Regions from separate parts of the Pyramidobacter porci genome, predicted to be linked through region 2. Evidence: riboswitches for the same ligand, from Rfam matches in the RefSeq annotation. Region 2 holds a riboswitch; the other holds the start of a gene.
What was found. A riboswitch is a leader RNA that binds a small molecule or an ion and turns the genes downstream of it on or off. The one in region 2 is predicted to bind S-adenosylmethionine.
Positions count from the first base shown of each region.

Region 1: it holds a riboswitch for S-adenosylmethionine, as region 2 does, so the genes downstream of both, FYJ74_RS11505 (methionine ABC transporter ATP-binding protein) here and metK (methionine adenosyltransferase) in region 2, are expected to answer to the same signal.

Region 1 covers NZ_VUNH01000015.1:17,678-26,825, forward strand. Annotated here, with positions in the region: gene FYJ74_RS11495 (MetQ/NlpA family ABC transporter substrate-binding protein) at 404-1,198, opposite strand; gene FYJ74_RS11500 (methionine ABC transporter permease) at 1,225-1,878, opposite strand; gene FYJ74_RS11505 (methionine ABC transporter ATP-binding protein) at 1,871-2,890, opposite strand; SAM riboswitch class I at 2,985-3,076, opposite strand; gene FYJ74_RS11510 (metal-dependent hydrolase) at 3,179-3,835, opposite strand; gene FYJ74_RS11515 (DUF362 domain-containing protein) at 3,864-5,024, opposite strand; gene FYJ74_RS11520 (sodium/proline symporter) at 5,021-6,460, opposite strand; gene FYJ74_RS11845 (hypothetical protein) at 6,912-7,367, opposite strand; gene FYJ74_RS11525 (aconitate hydratase) at 7,469-8,851, opposite strand; partial or broken gene FYJ74_RS11530 (2-hydroxycarboxylate transporter family protein) at 8,929-9,148, opposite strand, start outside.
Region 2 covers NZ_VUNH01000001.1:75,192-84,339, forward strand. Annotated here, with positions in the region: gene FYJ74_RS00355 (PucR family transcriptional regulator) at 1-99, shown strand, start outside; gene FYJ74_RS00360 (DUF5058 family protein) at 460-1,179, shown strand; gene FYJ74_RS00365 (hypothetical protein) at 1,207-1,863, shown strand; gene FYJ74_RS00370 (M20 metallopeptidase family protein) at 1,987-3,171, shown strand; gene yajC (preprotein translocase subunit YajC) at 3,187-3,450, shown strand; SAM riboswitch class I at 3,590-3,708, shown strand; gene metK (methionine adenosyltransferase) at 3,815-4,999, shown strand; gene FYJ74_RS00385 (hypothetical protein) at 5,168-5,557, shown strand; gene FYJ74_RS00390 (indolepyruvate ferredoxin oxidoreductase subunit alpha) at 5,707-5,877, opposite strand; gene FYJ74_RS00395 (NAD(P)H-dependent glycerol-3-phosphate dehydrogenase) at 5,984-6,976, opposite strand; gene typA (translational GTPase TypA) at 6,993-8,867, opposite strand; gene FYJ74_RS00405 (hypothetical protein) at 8,851-9,148, shown strand, end outside.

The DNA.
Region 1 (9,148 bases), on a different contig from region 2:
GAAATACGATACGTTTTGTCTTATTCGATTAAAGTAAAGTGATGAAGGATCAAAGCCGCAATTTTATTTTAAACTCTTAAAATAAAATTATGAATGAAGAAGCGTCCCATAACTTTCCATGCCGAAGGCGTTCTATCCCGTCAAAAAAGAGAGACGTGCCGCGTGCGGTACGTCTCTCTTTATGCCGCCTCTTGATTGACACTGATTTTCAATGAAAAAGCCCCGTTGAAAATGCCGCCCCTCCGCACGGCTGCGCCGCAAAAACCACGCGGCAGGCTGACACGGACGTTTTTTCAAAATGTTCCACGTGGAACATTTTTGCGCTGGTGCGGCGAAAAACAAGCGGCCATGCCGATCTGCAAGATGCGGAACAGCATGGCCGAAAAAACGGTTTGCCTTTTTTCTATTTGGCGGGGCCGCCGAACGCGGGCAGCACGCCGCCGGCGTAGGCGTCGAGAATGTACTTGGAAATCTTGTCGCTCTGCAGGGCTTTGATCAGCGCCTGCACGTCGGCGTTGTTCTCGTTGCCGGCCTTTACGGCGATGACGTTGGCGTAGGGCGAGTCGGCGCCCTCGACGAGCAGCGCGTCCCTGGCGGGGTTGAAGCCGGCGGGGATCGCGTAGTTGCCGTTGATCACGGCCGCGTCCACGTCGTCAAGCGAGCGGGGCAGCTGAGCGGCTTCGAGCGAGCGGAACTTGAAATCATGTTTGTTCTCTTCGACGTCCAGCTCGGTGGCGGTGAGGCCGCTGTCCGCCGCCAGCCTGATCAGCCCGGCGGACTGGAGCAGCAGCAGGGCGCGCCCGCAGTTGGTGGGATCGTTGGGGATGGCGATGAGCGCGCCGTCTTTGAGCTCTTCGAGCGCGGCGAACTTCTTCGAAAACAGGCCCATGGGTTCCACGTGGATGGTGGCGGCGGAGGTCAGGTCGAGGCCGCGGTCCTCGCAGAAGCTCTGCAGGTAGGGCAGATGCTGGAAATAATTGGCGTCGAGTTCGCCGTCGCTGAGCGCCAGATTGGGCGTGACGTAGTCGGTGAACTCCACGATCTGCAAATCGACGCCCTGGGCTTTGAGTTCGTCCCTGACCTGGGCGAGGATCTCGGCGTGAGGCGTGGGCGTGGCGCCGACGCGCAGCGAGCCGGCAAAGGACGCGCCGGCGAAGCACAGAGAAACGGCAAAAGCGAGAACACAGATTTTTTTCATTGCAGCAAAACCTCCTGAAAAATAAATTATCGATTCCGGCTCAGATTCCGGACGATTTTATTACCGAGCCATTGAATTCCCTGGACAATGGCGATAATAACGACGACGGCGGCGATCAGCACGTCGCTGCGGAAGCGGTGGAAGCCGTAGCGGATGGCCACGTCGCCCAGTCCGCCGCCGCCGATGGCCCCGGCCATGGCGGAGCTGCCGACGATGGCGATGACCGTCAGCGTCGCGCCCGCGGCCAGCGAGGGCAGCGCCTCGGGGATCATCACTTTCAGGACGATGGTCTTGACGTCGGCGCCCATGGCCTGCGCGGCTTCGATCACGCCGCGGTCCACTTCCTTGAGGGCACTCTGCACGACGCGCCCCACGAACGGCGCGGCCGAGATCGACAGCGGCACGATGGCGGCCGTAGTGCCGATGGTCGTACCCACGATCAGCCGCGAGAGCGGGAAGAGGATGATCATGAGGATGATGAACGGGAAGGAACGGAAGACATTGACGAAGGCATCGAGCGCCTTGCCGGCGACGCGGCTTTCGCACAGACCGCCCTTTTCGGTGAGCGCGAGGGCGATGCCCAGCGGCAGCCCCAGCAGGATCGCAAACAGACTCGACAGGCCGACCATGTACAGCGTCTGCAGCGTCGGTTCGGCCAGCAGGCCGAAGATTTTAGCCATTCCAGATCACCTCCACCTTCACGTTATGGGCGCGGATCATGTCCATCGCCGCGGCGATCACCTGCGGAGCGCCGCCGAACTGTACCGTCAGGGTGCCGACTCGAGACACGTAGAGGCTGTCGATGGCGCCGGCCAGAATGTTGACGTCGGCCCCCGTGGCCTTGATCGTCTGCGAGATCAGGGGCGCTTCCGCCGCCGAGCCGTCGAATGCCAGCACCGCCACGGGCTTTCCCGCCTCGCGGGGCAGTCCGGCGCCCTCGTCGTACCCCGTGCGCGGCAGTTTGGCGAGGAACTCGCGCGCCGTTTTCGAGCGCGGATTGAGGAAAATGTCCTTGACCGTTCCCTGCTCGACGATGCGTCCCGACTCGATGATCGCCACGCGCGAGCAGATCTCGCGGATGACGTTCATCTCGTGGGTGACGACGACGATCGTCAGCCCCATGAGACGGTTGATGCCGGCCAGCAGGCTGAGGATCGATTTGGTGGTGCGGGGATCGAGGGCGCTGGTGGCCTCGTCGGAAAGCAGCACGTGCGGACGGTTTGCCAGCGCGCGGGCGATGGCGACGCGCTGCTTCTGGCCGCCGGAAAGCTGCGACGGATAGCTGCCGGCCTTGTCGGAAAGCTCGACCACGTCGAGCATCTCGGCGACGCGGTCTTTGACGTCTTTCGGCTTCCAGCCCTCCAGTTCCAGCGGAAAGGCGACGTTGCCCGCCACTGTGCGCGAGGCCAGCAGGTTGAAGTGCTGAAAGATCATGCCGATTTTGCGCCGCGCCAGCCGCAGGCCGCCCGCGTCGAGCGCCGTGATCTCCTGCCCGTCGATGGAGACTTGCCCGCCGCTGGGTTCTTCGAGGCGGTTGATCGTACGCAGCAGCGTCGATTTGCCCGCGCCCGACAGGCCGATGATGCCGAAGATCTCGCCGTCACCGATGTCCAGGTCGATGCCCGACAGCGCCTCGACGATACCGCCATCGGGCGCGCGATAGATTTTTTTGATGCCGCGGAGCTGAATCATGATTTCACCTTCCGTAGGGGGATCGCGCACCCCGGAGGGAAACAAAAAGCCGCCCTGCGATGGCAAGGCGGCTCAAATCCCTCTTTGAGGCTTCCCCTCATCGCTGTCAGCAGGACCACCTTTCCCCTACGGGCAGGTTGGTGCAGGATCGTCGAGCTGACTCTCTCCCCTGACTCTTGATAAAAAGTTGCGCTGTTTGATTGACGGGTATGATAACACAATCTTCCGCGAAGCGCAAGAGAGCGCCGCGGATCTTTTCCGGCCGACGGAACGCTTTTGCGGAGGAGTTCACAGCTCGAGGGATTCGCCGGGGCGCAGCACCGCGACCCTGCTGTCCGGCTCGCAGAGCGCCTTGAACGCCTGCGGATCCTGTCTGATGGGCGGGAACGTGTCGTAATGCATGGGCACGGTGATCTTCGCGCCGACGGCGCGTGCGGCGCGGGCCGCGTCGCACGGCCCCATCGTGTAGAAATCGCCGATCGGCAGCAGCGCCGCGTCCAGCTTTTCCTCCGCCAGCAGCGCCATGTCGCCGTAAAACGCCGTGTCGCCGGCGAAATAAACCTTCTTGCCGCCCATCTCGATCAGAAAACCGCAGGCCAGCGCGCCCGGCAGCCCGCTGCCGTGAATCGCCTGCAGCAGCTTGACGCGCCCGAACGGCATCGGCCCCCAGCCGCCGATGTTGCCGAGACAATTTTTCAGCCCCGCCTCCGTCAGCATGCCGCGCAGCTCGGCCACGCCGACTACCGTCGCGCCCGTGCGCCGGGCGATGTCGAGCGTGTCGCCGAGGTGGTCGCCGTGACAGTGGCTGACGAGAATGAAGTCGGCCGTCACCTCGTCGGCCCTCGCCGCGGCCAGCGCGTTGCCCGTCAGATACGGATCGGTGAGCACGTGATAGACGCCGTCGAACAGATCGAAACAGGCGTGCCCCAAAAACGTCAGTTTCATGTGAAAATCGCTCCTTTCTCGTTGCAGTTTAATCGTCGAATGTCCGGCCGCCGGCGATGGTGCGCGCGATCTGCGAGGGCACGGGCGGGCAGCCCTTGCAAAAGGGGAAGCGCTCGCGAAAGCGCGCTGCGCAGTTGCCGACGAGCACGATCTCGCCGCCGTTTCGCAGATCCTCGTCCTGCAGGTCGCGTCCGCAGGCCAGCGTGATCAGCTTTCGGTCGGGGAAGTCGCCGTGATGGTAGCGGAAGAATTGCAGGACAGCCGCGTGGCAGGCGCTGCACGCGCCGCGGTCGACAACGCGGAAATTGGAAAACGAGAGGCGCAGATCCTGTTCGCCGGCGCGCACAAAACGTCTTCCCCATTTCCGGTAATCGGCAGGGAAAACCCTGATGTCCTCGAATTTTAACCCCTTGTTTTCGCGCACCAGGTCGATGTGCAGCGCGTCGCCGGGCTCCATGCCCATCAGCCGCAGGCAGACCAGATCGGCGGCAGCCGGCGACTGGGAGGCGACGACCAGCCCCAGGTCCACGCGCGAACCTCCCGAGGGGCCGAAGCCTTCCATAGCAACGAAACCGTCGACGAGCGCGTAATCAGCATAGCATATTTTGGCCAGATCCATAATCCCGTAATCGAGACATTTTCCGCGCGCATTCTCCGGCAACGGCTTGAAAATGCGGTGCAGTCGCGTCTTGTCGCGCTGGTACAGACAGCCCTTCATGTTTTTGATGCTCAACGTGGCGCCGGCGTACATATGCGTTTTCATCACCGGCACGGAAACGACGCGATCCACTTCGAAAGTCAGTTTCGACAGCTTCAACCTCTCCACCATGACCGGCGCGGGAATTTCGCGCTCGGCCATGCCCGAATCATCGAGATTCAGACATTCCACGCCTTCCTCCCGGCACACGTCCCAAATACCGGCGCTCTTCAGCGCTTCAATGCTGTCGGTGCCGACGATGGAACTGTCGCCGACGTAAACTTTTTTCGTGCCGCGCTCCTTGAAAAAACGGATCAGTCCGCGCACCGCCTCAGGATGCGTGCACAGCCCGCTTGCCGCCGGTCCTTTGAATCCCGTGTTCACCTTGAGCAGCACCGACAGAGCGGACGAATCCTCCCTAAAGACCTTGTCGATCGCCTCGTAAGCGATTTCCGCGGGGTCGGCGCCTTTGACGACATAAACGTCGGTCATCGGCTTCTCAGCCTTTCAACCATTTCCTGCACACGGGCCGGCGGCGGCGACGTCAGCCAGCTCACGACCACCAGCAGGATGGCGGCGGCGGAAAACGCCACGAACGTCAGATGCAGCCACTTATAGTAACCTGCGGCGAACCACAGCGCCGAGCCGGCGAAGCCGCCGATCAATGCGGCAATGGCTCCCTCGCGCGTGGCGCGCTTCCAGTACAGCCCGATGAGAATGACGGGGGCGAAGGTCGACAGCCCACCCCAGGCCCACCAGTTCACCCAGAGAATGCCCTCGAAGGGATTGAAAGCGATCCAGGCAGCCGCAGCGCCGACGATCAGTGCCGTGACGCGACCGACCAGCACCACGTCGCGGTCGTTCGCTGTGCCGTTTTTGAACAGCTTGTTGTAGAAATCCTGACATACCGTCGTGTTGACCACATGCAGCAGCGCGTCGGCCGATGACATCACCGCCGCGAGAATCGCCGCCGTGACGATGCCCACGAGGATTTTGGGCGTATAGGTCATGATCAGCCGGATAAAGTTCGTGTTCTTGTCGGCGGAGTCGGGAAACAGCACCATGCAGGCCATGTTGATGAACAGCGTTGCGAACAGCATGAACACACCCGTGCAGCCAGCCACCATTGCCGACTTGCGCGAGTCGGCGGGATTCTCCATGCCCATGAACATCTGCACCAACTGAGGCTGCCCCATGTAGCCCAGCAGCCCGGCTGAAAGCAGCCCCACGATCGTCCACAGATTGATCCAGATGTTCATTTTCGCCGCATCGACCTGGCCCACTGCGGCGAAAATATCGGCGATGCTGCCGGTTTGGCTGAACGCCACGTAAGCCCCTGCCAGCACGGCGAAAATCATCAGGCACCCCTGAATGAAATCGGTCCACACCACCGCCAGCAGACCGCCGGCGGAAGTGTAGAGCGTCACGATCGCCGTGGCGAGAATGATGGACCATTTGTAATCCCAGCCGAGAATCGCTTTGAATGTCGTGCCCGCCGCCATCAGCTGCGAGGCCATATAAACCGTGATGGAGACGAAGATAATCACCGCCGAAATTACACGGATGACCCTTTTGTCCTCGTCGTAGTAGCGCGCTTCGATCAGGTCGATAAAACTCTTCGCCCCCGAAAGCCCCGTGAAACGGCTGACCTTTTTGGCCAACGCAAAGAAGTTGACGAACGGCGCGAAACCCGACGAAACCGAAGTCCACACGGCGGCCAACCCCATCGACGCCACCTGGCTCGACCAGGCCAAAAACAGCCAGCCGCTCAACCCTGCCGCCTGATGCGCCATTGCCGTCAGCAGTACACCGAACTTTTTGCCACCGATCAGATAGTCTCTTGACGTCTTCACCTTTTTCGACGCCGCCCAGCCAATGCCCAGCATCAGCGCCATATACGCGACAATGACCGCGATGATGACACCCATTCTCTTCCAGCAACCCTTCCCGAAAATTAAAAACGAAACAAACGAAATTTCCTGAACGCTTTATCGATGCACAGTGATGTTACATCGAAAACGAAGATTTTGCAATCAGCAAGAATCTGCCGCCGAGGATGCGATAGGAACGACTGATCGCGATTGATGCTAATTTTCAATTAAAAGGCTGAGCACAAGGGCGCTGCGAGGGAGATTCACAAAGCGAGCTGCGCAGCAGTCAAGATAGTTCAGAGCGACTGAAATCCCTCGCAGCGCCCGGCAAACTATGTTAACGCTTTTTATCAAGAGATAGTCTTAGCTTTCCTTGTCGACAGACCTACGCACAACAAAAGCCGCGAAGATTTCGAACTGAGCCCGTTGAGTTGAATCCTCGCGGCTTTGTTTTGAGCGAGATGAGTCTGCTTGTCAAAGTGCGCTCTTGGCGCGCGTACCTTGGCGGTCAATTGCGGGGGTGTTTCTTAATATAGTTCAGCAGGCCGCCGCACAGCAAGATCTCTATTTCCTCATCAGAGCCTTCCAGCTTTACTCTGAACGTTGTGCCGTTCGTGAGATTCTCCACGCTGACGGAACGACTCTTGATTTGTTCCGGCCAAGCCTCAATCTCGATCTTGTCTTCCAGCGAGATGGAGTCGTAGTCCGTAGAGGCAACGAAGAGCAAGGGGACCACGCCATGGTTCACGAGATTGTTTCGGTGGATGCGGGCAATGGACTTGGCGATAACGGCCTTGACGCCAAGGAACATGGGAGAGATGGCGGCATGCTCGCGGCTGGATCCTTGCCCGTAATTCTCGCCGCCGATGATCACGCTCGTACCCATGGATTTCGCACGAGATACAAAGCCAGGATCATAGCGGGAGTAAGTATACCGTGCGATCAGCGGGATGTTGGAACGCATGGACGAGAACTCCGCGTTCGCTGGCATGATGTCGTCGGTGGAGATGTTGTCGCCGGCTTTGAGGCTTACCTGTGCCTCCAGCTTTCTGGCGGGGGGAGTGTTTAACGGCAGCGGTTTGATGTTGGGCCGCGAATGATTTCCACGTCGCCGCCATCTGGCAGAGGCGCGATCAGCATGTTGTCGTTGAGCGGATAAATCGTCGGCTCGTGAATCGCCCCCAATGTTGACACGTCGTCCATAACGTCTCTTGGGTCGGTAATGACGCCGGTGATCGCCGTGGCCGCCGCTACCTCGGGGCTTACAAGATACAGCTTGGCGTCCTCCGTGCCGCTGCGACCGCGAAAGTTGCGGTTAGAGGTACGCACGGAAATTCCGCCGGAAGGCGGAGCCTGCCCAATACCTGGACAGGCTCCGCAGGCGATTTCAGTAATACGCACACCGGCGTCTACCAGATCGCTGACCACGCCTTCGTCCAGCAGCATCTTAAAAATCTGGCGAGTACTGATGGCTACCGTGCAGCTTACATCGTCATTTACTTTGTGGCCTCTGAACACGGCTGCCGCTTTCTTGATGTCGGCACAAGAGGCATTTGTGCAACTGCCGATGAGGACCTGCTGCACATTCTGCTTGGGCACTTCGCGCACGGTTTTCACGTTGTCGGGCTGATCGGGACAGGCCACCATCGGCTCGAGCGTCGAGAGATCAATGTTCATCTCGCCATCGTATGTACAGCCCGCGTCCGGAGCCAGCGCGACGAACTCGTTTTCGCGTCCCTGCGCAATGAAGAAATGCCGCGTTATGTCGTCGGCGGGAAAAATGGAAGTCGTCGCTCCCATTTCGGCTCCCATGTTGGCGATCGTGCCGCGCTCGGGCACTTCTAAAGTGACGACGCCGGGCCCCGCGTACTCGAAGACCTTGCCGAGTCCTCCTCTTACGCCCACGCGGCGCAGCATTTCCAACACGATGTCTTTGGCCGCCACGCCCGGCCGCAGCCTGCCCGTCAGCGTCACGCGGATGACTTCTGGCATGCGCAGACGCATGGGCACTCCTGCCATGGAGGCGGCCACGTCCATTCCTCCGGCACCGATGGCGAACATGCCGATTGCGCCACCAGTCGTCGTGTGACTGTCCGAGCCCATCAACGTTTTGCCCGACACTCCAAAGCGGGCGTAATGTACGGAATGACAGATTCCGTTACCTGGGCGAGACAGGTAAAGGCCATACTTGCGAGCAATCGACTGCAGATAAATATGATCATCGGGCGTTTTGTAGTCGATGTAAAGCAGGTTGTGATCCAGATAGCTCACGGAACATTCCGTGCGCACCCGTGGCAGTCCAAGAGCTTCGAAAGCCAGATACCCCATGACAGCCGTAATGTCATGCGTCAGCGTCTGGTCTATTTTGATGTGAATTTCTTCGCCCGGAACCATCTTTGCCGGCTGAACCAAGTGAGCGGCAAGGATTTTCTGTGTGAGATTGCGCATAGAACCTCTCCTTAAGATTAAAACGATAAAGAATTCTCCTTGAAATTCGTGGAAGGATTTCTCTCTAGAATAGATCTCTACCTGAAATACGCAAAGACCACACTGGCCAGCAGGAGGATGATGGCACCACCGATACGCGACGAGATCTGCGCGTAAGACATGAGGTTCATGCGCTTGCCGGCGCCAAGTACTTGCAGATCGCCCGTACCGCCGCGGTTGGCCATGCAAAGTCCCGCCGTCATGGCAGACTCGACGAAGTTGAAGCCAAACAGCATGTCCACCAAGCCGGCTCCGATG
Region 2 (9,148 bases):
AAGATCTGCGATCTCCTCGGCATCGATCCGTCCAAAAGCGGCGACCGACTCAACGTGATGATCGCATTGAAGCTGTACCGCATGCACAAAAACGCGTAACGGAAACAGCCGATCCTCATGGCCGTATGATGGTAAAATGTCGGCGCAGTATTGTCTCTTGAATACAAAACAAGCCACGGGAGCATGAAAATAGTCTCTCGTGGCTATTTTTATCGACGTTAATTTGTTGTAATTCGAAAAATCGATATAAAAAAAAGAACTCAGATCGACGTTATGAAAAAATCTCCTTGTTTTTTGTCTTTTAAGAACATTGATGTTTGTGAAAGAAATATTTATGATAGAAACGACGTCGGCGGTGAGCGCTGAAGGAGAAAAGCTGACGTGAGGCTTTATCGAAAAAGGCCGGAACGTTGTTCCGGTTCATTTTATGGCGATCATTTTCGAGGAGGTACGGTTTTCATGGAGTCTTTGCAGGAAGTTATGAGAATTGGCAACCAGCCCATGGTCTGGGCTCTCTGCGCCGTCACCGTCGTGGTGTCGCTGGTCCAGTCGCTGCTGTTCACCCGTCTGGCCAAGAGGACGGCCCGCGAAGCGCAGATCAATCCGGAAATCACCAAGACGGCGTTCCGCGTCGGACTGATCTCGGCGATCGGTCCCGCCATCGGCGTCTTCATCGTCATGGTCGGGCTGATGGCGACGATCGGTTCGCCCATGGCCTGGCTGCGCCTGTCCATCATCGGCGCGGCCCCCACCGAGCTGACGGCGGCCACTTTGGCGGCCGAAGCGGCCGGCAGCGGCCTGGGCAAGGAGAATTTCACGCTTCAGGTCATGGCCGTGACCTGGTTCGCGATGGCCCTGAACGGCTGCGGTTGGCTCCTTGTCAGCGGGCTTTTCGCTCCCTATCTGGAAAAACTCCGTGAAAAAATGGGCGGCGGCGACACGAAATGGCTGGCCGCGATCGGCGGCGCGGCCTCTCTGGGCGTCTTCGGCTATCTGTGCAGCAACGAGATCCGCCGCGGCACGGGCAACATGCTCGCCGCGCTGACCGGAGCTGTGGCGATGGTCTTCCTGGTTAAGTGCGTCGTGCCGAAGCATCCCAAGCTCACCGAATACGCGCTCGGCATCGCCATGCTTTTCGGCATGGCCTGCGCCGTGATCCACGACGTCGTCATGATGTAACCAGGATGGATGAAGGAGGCTTTTTCTATGGATCTGAACGCTCAGTGGAAAAAAGGTTGTATCCGTATCGGCACGCCGACGAATCTTCTCGCCGCGGCCACGAGTTTTTTGCCCGTTTTGTGGCTGTGCAGCGCGTATAACTGCTGGCCCAGCCTCGACGTGGTGCTGAAGGCCTGGGGGCTTGTGGCCGCGTCCTTCGGTGCGTTCTATTTCGTCGAGCCGATTTCCTATTATTCCGTGATCGGCCTTTCCGGGTCGTATCTCGTGTTCCTTTCCGGCAACATTGGCAACATGCGCGTGCCCTGCGCGGCGCAGGCCCTCGACGCCACGCACACCGAACCCGGCACGCTTCAGGCCGAAGTGGTCTCGACACTGGGTATCTGCGGCTCCATCGTCACCAATCTGATCGCCGTCCTCCTGGCCGCGTTCATCGGCGCGTCCGTCGTTGCCGCGCTGCCCAAGGTCGTTTCCGACGCTTTCGTCAAGTACGCGGCCGGCGCGATTTTCGGCGGCACTTTCGGCAACTTCGCGATCAAATATCCCAAGATTGCCGTTTTCGGCCTCGCCATCCCTCTGGCGCTGATCTACTTCGCCAAAACTCCGGCCTACGTTACCATCCCCGCGGCGGTCTTCGGCTGCATCGCCATCGCCCGCGCGTTCTACGTGATGGAGAAGAAAGCCTGATTTACCGAAACTGTCCAAAAAAGGTGGATTTCGAACCTCTGTATCGAGTCAGGGCGGGGACGGGCCGTCTTTCGCCCTCTCTTTTATCACGTGTATGTCATGGACTGAAAGGAGCTCTTGAATATGTGGGAGAAATGCCAATCGCTTCAAAACGATCTCGTGGCGCTGAGGCGCCGGTTCCATCAGATCCCCGAGCTGGGCGAGGATCTTCCCGAAACTCAGGCGCTGCTGTGCGCGGAACTTGACAAGATGGGGATCCCTTACAAGAGGAACACGCTCGATTCCGGAGTCGTCGCTCTGATCGAAGGCGGCAAGTCCGGCAAAGTCGTGGCCCTGCGCGCCGATATGGACGGGCTGCCCATCGCGGAAGCGACGGGGCTGCCCTTCGCTTCCCGGCACGAGGGGCGGATGCACGCCTGCGGCCACGACACGCACATCACGATGCTTCTCGGCGCCGCCAAAGTTCTGAACGAGAACAAAGCCGACCTGAAGGGGACGGTCAAGCTGATCTTCCAGACGGCCGAAGAGACCTGCACCGGCTCCCAGATCATGCTCAAGGAAGGCGTGATGGAGAATCCCCACGTCGACGCCGTGTTCGGCATGCATATCGGCACCATCATCGACCCCAGTATCGCCGCGGGGACGGTGATCGTAACGCCCGGCTGCTGCATGGCGTCGTACGATCATTTCGTACTGCGCGTGACGGGCAAGGGCTGCCACGGATCGACGCCCGAGAAAGGCGTTGACCCGATCGTCGTCGCGTCCAACATCGTGCTGGCTCTGGAGGAGATCGTCGCCCGCGAGGTGCCTTCCACCAAGGCGGCGGTCGTTACCATCGGCCGGATCCACGGAGGCATCGCCTACAACGCCATTCCCGGCGAGGTGGAGATCGAGGGGACGACGCGTGCGCTCGAAGAAGACGTGCGTCAGTATCTTGGCAAACGCATCGGCGAGATCGCCGCAGGCATCGCCAAATCCTACCGCGCCGAGTGCGCGTACGAGATGATCTGGGGCGCGCCCCCCGTGGTGAACGACGAAGAAATGGCGAAACTGGCGGCCGGCGCCGCGGCCAAAGTGCTGGGCGAAAGCGGCGTGATCACCTCCATTCCCGCGCCGAACATGGGCGGCGAGGATTTCGCGTTCTATCTCAGGGAACGTCCCGGCGCTTTCATGTTCCTGTCCTCGTCGAACCACGAAAAGCACACCGACGGCCCGCATCACAACCCTCATTTCGACGTTGACGAAGACGTGTTCTGGAAAGGTTCGGCGGTCTTCGTTTCCATCGTCGAAGATTATCTCGGCAAATAAGACGGCCGCCCGGCGATGCAAAGCAAAGGCCTGTACTACACGCTGCTCTACGTCGGCGTCTTGATCGTTTTTTATTATCTCTTCATCCTGATCCCGGGAAAGAAACGGAAGCGCGCGCACGACGAGATGCAGCAGTGCGTGAAATCCGGCGACCGCGTCGTGACCATCGGCGGCGTCAAGGGAACGGTAGTCGAGGCCGGCGAGGAAACTCTGGTCATTGAAACGGGCGGCAGCCGCATCGAAATCCTTCGCGGCGCCGTGCAGATGGTCTGCAAATAATTTTTAACGCTCCCGGGGGCGTACTGCCCTACGTCGTCGGGAACAAGGAGAGGGAGCTTGCGAGGAGGCGCAAGCTCCCTTTTGTACGCTTTTGTTTGGTTGACAACTTTATGGGGCTGTGTATAATGAATCGGTAAAACTCTTATCGCGAGTGGCTGAGGGACTGGCCCGACGACGCCCGGCAACCTGCCCGTAAGGGAGTGTGGTGCCAAAACCAGAGACCGGCTTTTGCGATCGAGCCGGATCGGATGATGAGAGGAGCATACTCGGCGGCTTGTGAGTCTCTCCTCGTGGAGAGGCTCTTTTTTTATCTCGAGAAAGACACGTGACGGCATAACCATTCCACTTTAACGGAGGTACTGTAATGGCGGAAAAAATCCTTATTTCTTCGGAATCGGTGACCGAAGGCCACCCCGACAAACTGGCCGATCAGATTTCCGACGGCGTGCTCGACGCGATTCTCGCGCAGGACCCGATGAGCCGTGTAGCCTGCGAAACGCTGGTTGCCACCGGGGCGATCATCGTCGCCGGCGAAATCACCACGAAGGCCTACGTAGATATTCCCGGCATCGCCCGCAAAGCCGTGCTCGACGTGGGCTATAACCGCGCCAAATTCGGCTTTGACGGCGAAACCTGCGCCGTGTTCACCCAGATCGACGAGCAGTCCGGCGACATCGCCATGGGCGTTGACAAAGCCATGGAGATCCGCGAGTCGGAGATGGACGACGACCAGATTGACCGCGTCGGCGCCGGCGATCAAGGCATGATGATCGGCTACGCGACCGACGAGACGCCGGAATTCCTGCCCATGCCTTTTGCCTTGGCGCAACGCCTGGCCCGCCGCCTTGCGGCCGTGCGCAAGGATGGGACGTTGAACTGCCTGCGTCCCGACGGCAAGACCCAGGTCACGCTCGAATACCGCGACGGCGTTGCCGTCGCGGCTGACACGATTGTGGTGTCATCGCAGCACAGTCCTATGGTTTCGCTGGAGGAACTGCGCGACCTGATTATCCGAAACGTCATCGAACCGGTTATGCCCAAAGAATTGATGAAGAATCCTCGCATCCTCGTGAATCCTACGGGACGTTTTGTCCTCGGGGGACCGATGGCCGACACGGGACTGACGGGACGCAAGATCATCGTCGACACGTACGGCGGCATGGTGCCTCACGGCGGCGGCGCTTTCTCCGGCAAAGACCCGACCAAGGTGGACCGTTCGGGCGCCTACATGGCTCGCTACGCGGCCAAGAATGTCGTCGCGGCCGGGCTGGCCAGGCGTTGTCAGATCCAGGTGGCTTACGCCATCGGCGTGGCTCGCCCCGTTTCGGTGCACGTGGAGACGTTCGGCACTTCCCAACTCAGCGAGGAACAGCTGACCGAGCTGATGCGCGCCAACTTCGATTTTCGTCCCGCGGCGATCATCCGCGATCTCGAGCTGCGCACGCCGCAATATCGCCGTTTGGCCGCTTACGGGCACATGGGGCGTATCGACCTCGAACCTCTTCCCCGCTGGGAGAAGCTTGATCGCGTCGACGCTCTGCGACGCTGACGGAAAAGGCAGGCAGGCCTTCGCAAAATTTTGCGAGGGCCTGCCTGCGGTCTGGAGATGCCATGCGGAAAAGTTGTTCTTTGGGGTTGAATGCTGGTATAATTTTTACGGTCGGAGCAAAGACGTTTTCATGTGCCGTTTGAGAAAAACTTTAATGAGGTGAGATCGATGATCAAACGCTTGTTCGAGTGTCTGGCGCTGGGAATCCTGGCGGTGCTGGGCCTGGCGAAATTGAGGGGGAAAAAGGTCAATCCTCTGGCGCTGCGTGTGCTGCTGGGCATTCTTTGTCTCATGGCGATCTTCGTGGATTCCTCGCTGGTTCTTCTTTACGCGGGAACGTGGCTGCTGTTTTTGCTGGCGGGAGACGTGGGAAGAAGATTCAACGTCAATCTGAGCCTTTTTGTGCCCGCGGGGGCGGAAAACGGCAATGCGTCTTTTGAAGCGGAGGAAAATTCCGCGCTGATCCAGCCTGTTGAAGATATGACGACGGGATCCTTAAAGTTGGCTTTCTTGAAGAAGCCGCTCTCTCTTCTTGTCAAACGGAAGGGTAAAAAATAGATGATCTCTGCGGAGCCTCTTTTCCCGCCTCGCACGAGCTGGAGGGGAGAGAGGCTCCTCTGATTGCAAAACGAAAACCACCGGCACTGCCGGTGGTTTTCGTTTTGCAAAAAAATAAGGCCGTTCGTTGGGGAACGGCCCGATATTTCTTACAGGGAGATTGCTTCAACGGGGCAAGCGCTGACGCAGGAACCGCACTCCACGCACTTGCTCTCATCGATTTTGGACTTGCCATCCTCAAGAGTGATTGCCTCCACGGGGCAAGCACCCTCGCACGCACCACAGCCGACGCAGGTGTCGACGTTAACCTTAGCAGCCATTCTATTGCACCTCCTTCGCTTTTTGTCATTGACCAAAGTTTACAATAAGTCTTTGACATGCGCAAGAGTTAGCTTTTGTGTCAAGTGGAGTGCGCCTAAAAAGGGGTCATTCCGGTTTGGGATCGCGAGTCAGCAGATTCTGCAAAGCGTCTTTAAGATCGAGGCGACCGTAAAGGACTTCATGGACTGCGGAAGAGATCGGCATTTCGACGGAGAACTTTTCCGAGAGTTTCTTGACGGCCTTCACGGTATAAGCGCCTTCGGCCACCTGGCCAAGTGCGGCTGCGGCCTCGTTCAGCGTCATTCCGCGGCCGATCATCTCGCCAAGACGAAAGTTGCGCGAGTGGCGGCTGTAAGCTGTGACCATCAGATCGCCTATGCCGGCGAGGCCGGAAAAAGTCTGAGGACGGCCGCCCAGCGCGACTCCCAGACGGGTAATCTCCGAAAGACCGCGCGTGACCATCGCCGCCGTGGCGTTGTCGCCTATCTCCAAACTGTGAAGGAGTCCCGAAGCGATGGCGACGACGTTTTTAACGGCGCCGCCGACTTCCACTCCGGTTACGTCAGGATTCGTATAAACGCGGAATGTCTCTCTGTTGAGGAGCTTTTGCCACAGCGTCGCGGATTCCCGATTCCGCGAAGCGGAAACGAGCGCCATCGGCAAGTTGCGTATCACCTCTTCCGCGTGGCTGGGCCCCGAAAGGGCCGTGTAGGCCGCTCCCGGGAAAAATTCCTCCATCAGCTGGCTTATGAGCTTTAACGAACTTATTTCAACGCCTTTGGCCGCATTGGCGATTTCGACGTGTGACGTATAAAAAGGAACGAGCTTTTCCAGCGTCGCGCGCAGGAACTGCGTGGGGGTGACAAAAAGCCAGTAATCGGAGAACTCTGCCGCTTCCTGCAGCGCGTGTGCGGCATGAACCAGCGGAGAAAGCTGGAAATCCTGGAGATAAGAAGGATTGTAGCCGTTTGCGTTGATGGCGCGCGCTTCTTCTTCGACAAAACACCAGAGGCACACCTCATGACCGCTGCGGGCAAGGCTCTGCGCCAGCGCAGTTCCCCATGTGCCGTTTCCCCAAACTGTGACTTTGCTGTTCACCTGAATCGCTCCTTTATCAAATTTCGTTCTTGATCTTTTCAGCCTTCTTGCGTTCGGTCATATCGAGAATCGTCTTGCGGATGCGCACTTCCTTGGGCGTGGCCTCCACGAGCTCATCGTCTGCGATCCACTCCAGCGCCCGATCCAGAATGACTGTGCGGGGAACGTCGAGGTGGATCCCCATTTCCTTGGTCGACGAGCGGTAGTTCGTCTGAGCTTTTCTCTTGGTGGGATTGCAGGGAATGTCATTGGGGCGGGAATGCTCGCCGATCACTTCGCCGGCGTAAACTTCCGTGCCGGGACTGATGAAGAGCACCCCGCGCTCCTGAAGGTTCTCCAGCTGATAGCTCGTCGCAGTTCCCGTGTCCATGCTGACCATCGAGCCTCGGTTGCGGCTGACGACTTCGCCGCGCCACAGGTCGTAGCCGCGGAAACGCGAAGACATGATGCCGAGGCCGCGCGTGTCCGTCAGGAACGTGTTGCGGTACCCCAGCAGCCCGCGGGTGGGAATGTCGAATTCCATGCGGACGATTCCCGTGGAAAGGTTGTTCATGCTGACCATTTCGGCCTTGCGCCCCGCCAGTTTCTCGATGACTACGCCCTGATACGTTTCGGGAACGTCGACGATCAGCTGTTCGATCGGCTCGAGAAGATGCCCCGACTCGTCGGTCTTGGTGATGACTTCGGGGCGGGAAACGCACAGTTCCGAGCCTTCGCGGATCATCTGTTCCACCAGAATGGCCATCTGCAGCTCGCCGCGTCCGGAAACCTTCAGGCCGTCGGGGCGTCCCAGGTCTTCGACCCTCAAGGCGACGTTCGTCTGGCACTCGCGCTCGAGCCGGGCTTTGAGCTGCCGCAGCGTCAGCGGCGTGCCGTCGCGTCCGGCAAAGGGGCTGTTGTTGACGAGGAAGAACATGGAAACCGTCGGCTCTTCGATGTCGAGCGGGTGGAGCGTTTCGCCGTTCAGCGCTTCGGAGGCCATCGTATCGCCGATGCTGATCGACTTGGGACCGGAAAGCCAGACGATATCGCCGGCGAAAACTTCGTCGACTTCGACGCGCTCAAGACCGCGCGTGACCCAGAGATGAACGGCTTTCTCCTGATTGGAGGAAACCGTCTCCCAGCCTTTTTTGCGGTCGTTTTCGTCGATCCATTTGGTGCGGCTGTGAACGAACGTGTCGTTTTTATGCAGCGTTCCCGCGACGACGCGGCCGCAGGCGATCTGTCCGACGTAATCGTTCCAGGCCAGCGTGCTGACCTGCATGAGGAATGGCTTGTCGGCGGTGGCGGGAGGCGGCGGAACCCTGTCGACGATGGTCTGGAACAAGGCGTCCATCTCTTCATGGGCATCCTTTTCGAGGTCGCGCACCAGCCAACCGGCCAGCCCCGAGCCGTAAAGCACGGGAAAATCGGCCTGTTCGTCCGTGGCGCCGAGTTCGAGAAACAGATCGAAAGTCTTTTCAAGCGCCTGATAAGGCGTCGCCGCCGGACGATCGACCTTGTTGACGACGACGATCGGTTTCAGCCCCATGGCCAGCGCGCGGGAAAGGACGTAACGCGTCTGAGGCATGGGGCCTTCGTTGGCGTCGACCAGAAGGAGAACGCTGTCGACCATCGAAAGGACGCGCTCTACCTCGCCGGAAAAATCGGCGTGCCCGGGAGTGTCGATGATGTTGATCAGGTATCCGTTCCATTCGACGGTACAATGTTTGGACGTAATCGTGATGCCGCGCTCGCGTTCGAGTTCGCCGCTGTCCATGACGCGCTCCGCGATCTGGGCGTTTTCGCGGAACGTGTGGGCGCCGCGGAAAATGGAGTCGATCAGCGTGGTCTTGCCGTGGTCGATGTGAGCCACGATCGCGAGATTTCGAATTTTGTCTACTGAATACATAAGAATGCTCCTTAACTTTGCCGGATCGCTGCTGGAAGATGCCTTTCAAAAAAGAAATAATACAGCAGATTCCTCTAAAGTACAAGTTAGGGCTTCCGGCAAAAATCACAGAGGAACGCAGATGATGCTCTGCATTCCTCTGTCACTCGGCTTAGCGAAATTCGGTCATGATGTAGTAAAGCACGATGAGCAGGGAGAAACCGCAGACGAAGTCGAACGCGGCTTTCCCCGGGCGGCCGGCGCGCCGAAAGGAAAAACCCAGCCAGAAAAATGCCAGGGCA